DNA from 2 places in the Desulfitobacterium dichloroeliminans LMG P-21439 genome. Region 1 is predicted to be linked to the other one. Evidence: riboswitches for the same ligand, from Rfam matches in the RefSeq annotation. Region 1 holds a riboswitch; the other holds the start of a gene.
What was found. A riboswitch is a leader RNA that binds a small molecule or an ion and turns the genes downstream of it on or off. The one in region 1 is predicted to bind cyclic di-AMP.

Region 1 (4,431 bases):
GCGTTTCAATAAGTTTATCACCTTATTAAAAGTCATTCCCGCTAATATATAAGGGATAGATAGCCCCAGCGAGAAGAAAAACATCACAAGCATACCACTTCCGGGAGTTTGAGTCGCACCAGCAAGAGCTAAAATAGAAAAGAGTGTCGGGGCAATACAATGAGAACACGCGATCGAAAATAATAGTCCTACTAGGAAAGAAGACCCGGCACTTCGAGTTGCTTTTGCCCTGAGCTTTGAAAAAAAACTTGGTTCCCAGTGAAGTCTATTAAGAAAAAGGAGTTGAAAAAAGCCAAGCATTTTGAGGGCAAGAATCAAGATCATTGTGCCCCCTAAGAAATTCAGAACCCCTTGCCATTCACTGAGCAAGGAAGCCAATTGCCCTGCTACCGCGCCTGCTGCAATAAAAACTACAGAGAATCCTGCAACAAAGGCAAGGGTATTTTTCAGGATTCTTAAGCGTAAAGCAGAATCTACTGCGGCCTCTTTTAGGCCTGAAACAGTCAAACCTGTAATTAAGGAAAAATAAACTCCCAACATCGGTATAATACAAGGGGATAGAAAAGATAAAATACCTGCCGCAAAAGCAATAATGATAACGGTTGTACCCATATGTTCCTCCTAAGAAAAGAGCCCTGAGTAGGCTCTTTTCTTACTTACTTTAGTTCTTATATCCTTATCTTTATGGTAGCAGATTCTTTTGAATTTCCTCTGAAAACCCTATGAAAAAGTTATGAATTGCATTTACGGTGCTGCCTGGATCGACTTCAAAATTTTGAAGTAACGATCCTCGATATACTTTATCCTTAGTCCAGCCTTTGCTATATTCTCAACCGTTCTACGGTTAATGTGTGGCCCCACTAATCGAACAGTTATGGGGTCCATAATATCCATGATTTTCCCCAATACTGGATTTTCACTGCGAACATGCTCAAGGAGAAGTACTTTACCTCCTGGCTTGCAAACTCGCTTAATCTCCTTTAACCCTTTAATGGGATCCGGTACAGAACAAAAAACACAGGTAGCAACTACAGTATCGAAGAAGTGATCAGGGAACTGGAGTTCCTGAGCATCCATTTCCTGCAGGGATATATTAACTTGTAATCTTTGGGCTTTTGCCTTTGCTTTCGCAAGCATACCGGGACTTAGATCAATACCGATCACCTGACAATCCGGTGAATAATACTCCAAGTTTTTTCCCGTTCCTACCCCGACTTCGAGAACTTTACCCTCTGCTTCACTGAGTACCTTTTTCCTCAAATCGGGTTTAATCATCCGATCCATGATATCGTAGAATTGTGCCGTCCGATTATATCTTTTGCGGGTTAATAAAGTTTCTTTGTCCATTTACACCATCCCTTTGAAGTAAAAAGAAACGACAAGGGCATCCAGCTCTTGCCGTTTCGCTTTTGATTATAGTACCCTTCTTGCTCCATAATAATGCTTATCCCAATAGCTCTCTGACAAACTACGAATGTCCACACCGCCACTTGATGCTCCAATCGTTTGATTTCCTCCGATATAGATTCGTACATCTGATGCACCCTTCTGATACGTACTGAAGAACACCAAGTCCCCAGGTTTAAGTTGATTCCTTTCTACTGGCGTGCCGACTTTATACATATCAAATGAGGTACGGGGTAAGGAAATGCCTGATGCCTTAAATACATATCCAACAAAACCAGAGCAATCAAATCCTTTAGGAGTTGTTCCTCCCCAAAGATACGGTACTCCTATTAAACCGTTAGCCCTGTTAAGTAATTGCTCTATCTCACCTGCTCCTCTGGAGACTGCCGGAGGTGAGCTCTTTTGAGCTGTTTGTTTTTGAGGTTGCGCTGGGGTTGGCTTTGCTTTAGCCGGTGCTGGCTTTGATCTAGTAGGTGCTGGCGCAGTAGATACCTCTTTTTTTACTTCTTCAGTATTTATTGTGGATAACTTAATTTCCGTGGATTTCAGAGAACTTTGCGAAGCTTCTATAGATTTATCTCTCTTTGATTGTCGAAGCCATTTTTTCTCTAGGAAAACCTCTTTTTTTAAAGATTCCGTCTCCACACGTGCATCAAGTGCTATCATATTAAGCTCTTCTTTCACAATAGGATTTAAAATCTTATCCTGTTCTAGGCTGATATTTGTAGGTACAATACGGGAAACCGGATTTTTCCAAGCTTGTGCTGGAATGGCATTGAATAGACTAGTAGCTAAAACTATTCCTGAAATAACTGCCACACCAAACCATTTCTTGGGGTACGGGATATTCAATTTTTTACCACCTTTCTGCTTACGAGGTTAGTTGACGGATTCGGGCAAAGGTGTATGCCCTACGCAATATACTGCGATTCACCCCACGAGAAGTTTCCCCCGTTCTAAGGCTTTGCACCTCAGATTCAGCTTCACTTAATTTGCTGAATATAACTTTATACTATAGATATGTTGTACCAATGAAAAACTTATGAAATTCTCATGAACGCCTCATACTTCTCTAGACCAAGTAAAACTCGTGCCATTAATTAAGTAGTACGAGGTTTTTAACAAAATTGTTATATTGCCGTTAAAGTTCTGTAAAGATTAGAATTTATAATGTAAACTACGTATATATGAACGAAAATACAACTGCTATCAATGTACAGAATCTTAGAAAAAGAGTCAGAGCCTAGTCGGAGGGGAATTGGGATGAGAAATAAAATCATAATGATCTTTGTTATAGTAATTGCGTTTCTGGGAGGTCTCGTTATATCTAAAGGATTAGATATAGTCCAGCCCTATCTATGGACAAAGGGTTCATCCACATCACAACCGAATGAACCTGGTATAATAAATTACCCGCGATCAACCAATCAGCAATATCCTCCAAGTGGAGGCGGAATGATGTTTAGTCCCATGAATCCCAATTACAATCCTCAATACGATTGGTATACTCCTCCTAAAAATAACGGAGGATATTGGTGTTGGTAGAATGGAGGAAGGACAGTTAGAATGAGAATTTTGGTAGTCGACGATGATGAACGAATACGAGAGATTGTTCGCCTATACCTTGAGGCAGAGGGCTACGAAATTGAAGAAGCTGAAAACGGAAATAGCGCTTTAGAAAGGGTTCGAAATGGTGCATTTGACCTTATTGTCTTGGATTTAATGATTCCTGGTTTAGATGGGTGGACCGTGTGCAAGATCTTAAGAAAAGAGACTCAAATTCCGATTATCATGTTGACTGCTAAAGGTGAAGAAAATGATCGGATTCTCGGCTTTGATTTAGGTGCCGATGACTATGTAGTAAAACCATTTAGTCCAAGGGAACTGAATGCACGTGTAAAAGCTGTTCTTCGAAGGCTAGATGGAGAACAATCTAAAGATCATCTCATCATCTTCCCTGGTTTTACAATTAACCAAATTACCCGTGAAATCGTAGTAGAAGGCAAAGAAGTTAAACTTACAGCGAAAGAATTTGACCTATTATTAGTTTTAGCCAAATATCCAAGTCGAATTTTTACACGAGACCAGTTGCTTAACTCAGTCTGGGATTTTGATTACTGCGGAGATTCAAGAACGGTCGATACTCATATTAACAGATTACGTTCCAAATTTGATAGTCAAGTAGGTTACAGTGATTTCATTCAAACTGTTAGGGGAGTTGGTTACAAATTCGAATTCAATGGTCATTGAAAAAGAGCCTTAGCCTAAAACTTTGGCTGACAATTATCGCCTTGGTTTTAGGGGTATTTCTGTTTTCTATTTTGGTTCAAGCTCAGCAAATTAGAACGCTAATTTATAACCAACAAGCTAAATTTTATATCTATGAGGCTCAGGAAGTTGTTACCATCTACAATACCTATAAAGATACAGAAGGCGAACGTATCAATGAAAGGTTTCGGATTCTTGGAAAATTCTTAAACGCTAATATTTCAATAGCTAATCTTGACGGAGAGTTGTTATACGGACAGCCGCTTAATGAACCCCTTGAAAGGATTCTTCATGAACCAGGGTTTAAAGAAAAAGTCTCAAGCGGAAATAATGTAGTTTACTCCGGAAAACTTCCAGGAGTAATCGATGAAATTTTTTTAGTTGTAGTTCCTTTAAAAGACCAAAGTAAAAATCTTGGTTCTGTTGTTATTAGTAGTCCATTATCAACAATAAAGCAGCATGTTAACAGCATTTTAGTCATAGCTCTCATTGGAGCTGTTATTGGAATTATACTAGCGACTATTATTAGTGTATTCATTTCAAGAAAGCTCGTTCGGCCTTTGATTAAGATGGAGGAGACTGCTCAGTATATAGCAGAAGGAGAATATGGCCGACAAATTCAAGTAGCATCAGAAGATGAGGTCGGTCGTCTTGCCCATTCATTTAACGTTATGTCCTCCGAGCTGAAGGGAAAAATCGATGATATTGAACGTCTCGATCGTTTAAGACAAGAACTTCTTTCGGACGTCTCCCATG
Region 2 (4,431 bases), 560 kb from region 1:
ATCCGTACGGCTGTAACCCAATGAGGATTGATTCCCTTCACAGAAAAAAGGTATTGCCCGCAGGCACCGGAAAATCCCCAACTAATTCCGCCTATCAGTGTAAACAGTACACCTCTAATAGCTTTTCTCGTGATATCCTGGGTCTTTTCTCTATTTTTATCAACACCAATCTCACTCATAATTCTACCTCAAGCACTCACTTCCCTAATAGCATTTGCCGTTGCCTCAATTTGGGATTTTTTAAAAATCCTTCTATATAAGAAGCTATAACAATTATGTGAATTCCTCAGATCTTATACTTTCCCGTCTGACGATTTTGGTCATCTCTTTCTGATGTTTCTCACAATAGACTTTCCAGGCAAATTTATCTGGACGATTAAGACAATATCTTGCCATTCGCGTATTCACAGCTTTTTGGCAGAGGCAACAACGAATATCACCATGCTTTGGTCTCTCCTGCATTCTCATCTTGCGAAGGCGAGCAGCATATTCATTGCGAATCCCTTGATCTTTTACATTGATGCTCTCAATAGCTTCTAGGACTCCAAGAACCTCTTCATCACTAAGCACCACAGGTTGAGTCTGAGCCAGCTTCATAATGGAAGCAAGAAGATCTATATCATAAAACACCGAGCTCAAGAAGACTTTCAGGTTACTGCGGCAGTTAAACGTCACATAAGAAAACACAGGGATGTCCTCATCAAGACCTGCTTGCTCTCGTAATACTTCAATGCGGGCTTGGTTCTCTATGACAGGATTAGGAAAGGTTTTTACCCTCCAGGTAATCATCTGATACCACTTCAGATCGTTTTCTTCCCCGACAATTAGTCCTGACAAATTATAGGCCTCTATAACAAAAAGCCCATAGGGAGAGACCAAGAGATGATCAATCTGCACATATCCCCCCTTGGTATTCAATAGCACACTGCTTATAAGTTTAAACCTTTGAGGTAAATGGGAGAGTTCTACTTCCAGTTTATATTCACCAATTTCATCTTTTCTCTGCCTTTTACTTCGCAGGGACTCTCTATTTCTTATAGAATTCTTAGAATAGTAATTACTTTTATATTTCCTGCACTTCAGAGATTTTTCATGAATCTCTGACTTAGGTGCATTAATTTTCTTTTCTTCTTTTCTCTTTCTGAATAACAAGGAATCCCCTCACTTTCCCCATCGGTCCTCGTCCAAGAGTATATACGATGCCACTATTTTACCATATATGAAAAGGTAATAACTAATCTGTAGATGTCTATCCAATAAAGTAATGGAATTTCCACGTATTACATATACATGAAATGAAGGAACTTTAGGTCTTGATGTCGAATCAAATTGAGTCGAATCAAAATATAATAATATGTGAATCATAGAATAAAGCTGAACCTAGATAAACCTAGGACGGGGGACTATTTCTTGGGGTGAATCGCGTAGCGCACGCGTAGGGCTCACACTTTTGCCCGAATCCGTCAACTAACCTCGTAAGCTAAGAAAGGTGTCAAAGCATGCATTTTCGGGAGAAACTGTCTCAATTTAGAATCGCTTCAACTGACCAAGTCCAGAAATTTGCGAAGACTATTCCTTGGAAATCTCCAAAAGTGATTGGTTCTTTATCTGCTGTCCTGATTTTAGCAGGTGGCTTAAGTTTTTATTCTTTAACAACTACCTCTGTAGCTGCTGTGATGATTAACGGTCAGCAAATGGGGTATGTAGAGAATGTTAAGAGTGGTCAGCTTCTTGTGGATAACTTTCTTCAAGAAAAAGGCGAGCCATACGGTGTCCTTGCCAAAACACGGGACCAAATCGCTTATGAAAATGTTCGAATCAAGAATTCCGCCTATGAGGCCTTGATAATCAACGAGGAGACATTAGCTGAATCCTTAAATTATTATCTAGAAGGCTATAAAATTGTTGCCGGCGGCACACCTATAGCTTATTTGCCTAGCCAAGATGATGCTGAAAAGCTCCTTAAAGAATACGAAGAGTATTATGCTAAAGCAAGCGATGAGAACCAAGTCACATCCGTCAGCTTTGCTGAAGAAGTGAGTATTGAAAAAGTCTCTATCAAGCCTGACCAGATGAACCAAGTAGATCAAGCCTATGAAAAACTCATCGATGGCAAGGTCACCTCAAAGGAATATAAAGTAGAGAAAAACGACTCCTGGTGGTTAATTGCTCGTAAAAACAACATGTTAACCGAGGAAGTTCTGGCTGGAAATCCTGGAACCACTGAAGATTCAGTGATTAAACCAGGTGAAGTGATTAATCTCGTAACGGTTGAACCGTATCTGACCGTATTAAGTCAAGGTACATATTCCGGGGAAGAGATAATTCCCTATGATGTTGTTACAAAGACTGATTACAAGCTCAATCCTGGACAAACGAAGGTTATCACCAAAGGAAACAACGGTTCAAAGTTTGTCACCTATTCTTATGAACAAAGAAATGGTGTAGAAGTAGCCAAGAAAGTCTTGGATGAGAAAATCGTTGAAAAACCTGTGGATGAAGTTGTTGCTAAAGGACCACGTAAACAAACGACCAATATCGCCATGGCGACTTCTCGTGGTAGCGCTGATGGTTCTTCCATAGTCGATCGTGCTCTCAGCCTTCAAGGAACCAGCTATGTATTCGGAGGAACTTCCACAAGTGGCTTTGATTGTTCCGGTTTTACGAAGTATATCTATTCCGGTGCCGGGATATCCCTCCCACGTACCTCCTACGATCAGTTTAGTTCTGGTTCTCAGGTAAGTAGCGATAATTTGCAATCAGGGGATTTAGTATTTTTCAGCACCTATGCTTCCGGAGCCTCTCATGTGGGGATTTACATCGGTAACGGCAAATTTGTTCACGCAGCCAATCCTGGTAGTGGGGTAAAAGTATCCGGTGTAAGCGATAGCTACTACGGTCCTCGCTACCTTGGGGCACGTCGATACTAAGATGCAACTATAATCCTATCGTGTTATATCATCGAAAAGAACCCCATCATGGGGTTCTTTTTTATGTGCATTCAGCTTCCCAAATAATCCTCATTTATTGATACTTAACTCAATAAACCAAATGATAAAAAACACCCTCCTTACAAAGCACGTAAAGAAGGTGTTCGGACTTTTAAGCTCTCTTCGTCGAGCTAAAGAACGCACCTACAAACATAATAAATGCAAATAACCCAAGGTAATAAAGAACAGTTACAAAACCATGTGCGTAAAACGCAGCAATCACCATAAAGATGCAGGCACAGATAGCCAAGACCGGCATCACAAATCTCTTAAAGGAACTTAGGGTCTTCTCTTTAACCATCATCATAATAAAAATTGGGATATACATCGCATACAGGGTAACAATAGGAAGCTCTGAACTATCAAAGCTAAAGGGGCCGAACCAGGGCACGGGTACCAAATTAGCACCGAAGAAATATAGTAACCAAGCCCCACTAAATAACAAACCTAAGATAGCAGAATTGCTAGGCATATTTGTGTTTGCATCAATGTTTTTATAAACATTAGGTTGAGGTCCTAGCCCTCTGGCAGCTAATGAATAGAAACCTCGAGTACAGCCAATCATTAGACCATTGAGGGTCCCTAAGCAAGAAATGACAACAAAGACAAAGAGTACACTTCCGCCAAGACTAGAGAACACCGTGGCGAAAGCAATTTTAGCACCGGTCTCCCCCCCTTGCATGATGACGCTGTTTTCCACGGCGCCTGCAAGACCAGTGTAATATAAAATATAGATGAGTGCTACAAAGAGGGTTCCAAAGGTTAGGGCCCGCGGAAGATTCTTTTTTGCATCTTTTAATTCCGCATTAATACTCGTGGCAATAATCCATCCTTCATAGGCAAAGGCTGTAGCCACCACGGCTGTAAACATAGGATTGGCTGTGGTCACATCGGCAATGACTCCACTAGTGAAGTTCTTGATTAAAACGCCATTGCTTAAGCCAGCAATTGTCCCTAAAACAGCCATAAGAATCAAGGGTATGAGCTTAATGATCGTGGTAGTAACTTGAAACTTCCCAGCTAATTTCGGTGATAATGCATTTAAAGCATAGCTTCCGATCAAATAAAAACCGGCTAGGGCCATCGCCTCTGCACCTACAATATCCCAACCTAAGAGTACACAGGTATAGCGAGCCGAAACCCAAGCCAAAACAGAAGTTATAGCCGGATAATAGATTGTGGTCATAAACCAACCAACGTAAAAAGCATATTTGCTACCCATGGCTGCTTCAGCGTAGTCCACGACTCCATTTACTTTCTCATAACGCGTGGCCATTGTAGCAAAAACATAGGCGCAAATAATCATAATAATGCCGCCAATAATCCAAGCCAATATACCTAACGGCAGATTGCCTCCGGTAGCCACCAAGATCTTCTCCGCTTTGAAAAACACCCCGCTGCCGATAACGATTCCGATAACCATAGCAATAGCCATAAATAA

Region 2: another riboswitch for cyclic di-AMP. It lies ahead of DESDI_RS08145 (NlpC/P60 family protein); the one in region 1 lies ahead of DESDI_RS05480 (C40 family peptidase).

The regions. Positions count from the first base shown of each region.
Region 1 is NC_019903.1:1,171,044-1,175,474, reverse strand. It holds gene DESDI_RS05490 (cytochrome c biogenesis CcdA family protein) at 1-612, opposite strand, end outside; gene DESDI_RS05485 (class I SAM-dependent methyltransferase) at 745-1,347, opposite strand; gene DESDI_RS05480 (C40 family peptidase) at 1,414-2,259, opposite strand; cyclic di-AMP (ydaO/yuaA leader) riboswitch at 2,261-2,400, opposite strand; gene DESDI_RS05470 (response regulator transcription factor) at 2,974-3,657, shown strand; gene DESDI_RS05465 (sensor histidine kinase) at 3,654-4,431, shown strand, end outside.
Region 2 is NC_019903.1:1,732,304-1,736,734, reverse strand. It holds gene DESDI_RS08155 (DMT family transporter) at 1-179, opposite strand, end outside; gene DESDI_RS08150 (nuclease-related domain-containing protein) at 274-1,152, opposite strand; cyclic di-AMP (ydaO/yuaA leader) riboswitch at 1,363-1,497, shown strand; gene DESDI_RS08145 (NlpC/P60 family protein) at 1,500-2,930, shown strand; gene DESDI_RS08140 (APC family permease) at 3,103-4,431, opposite strand, start outside.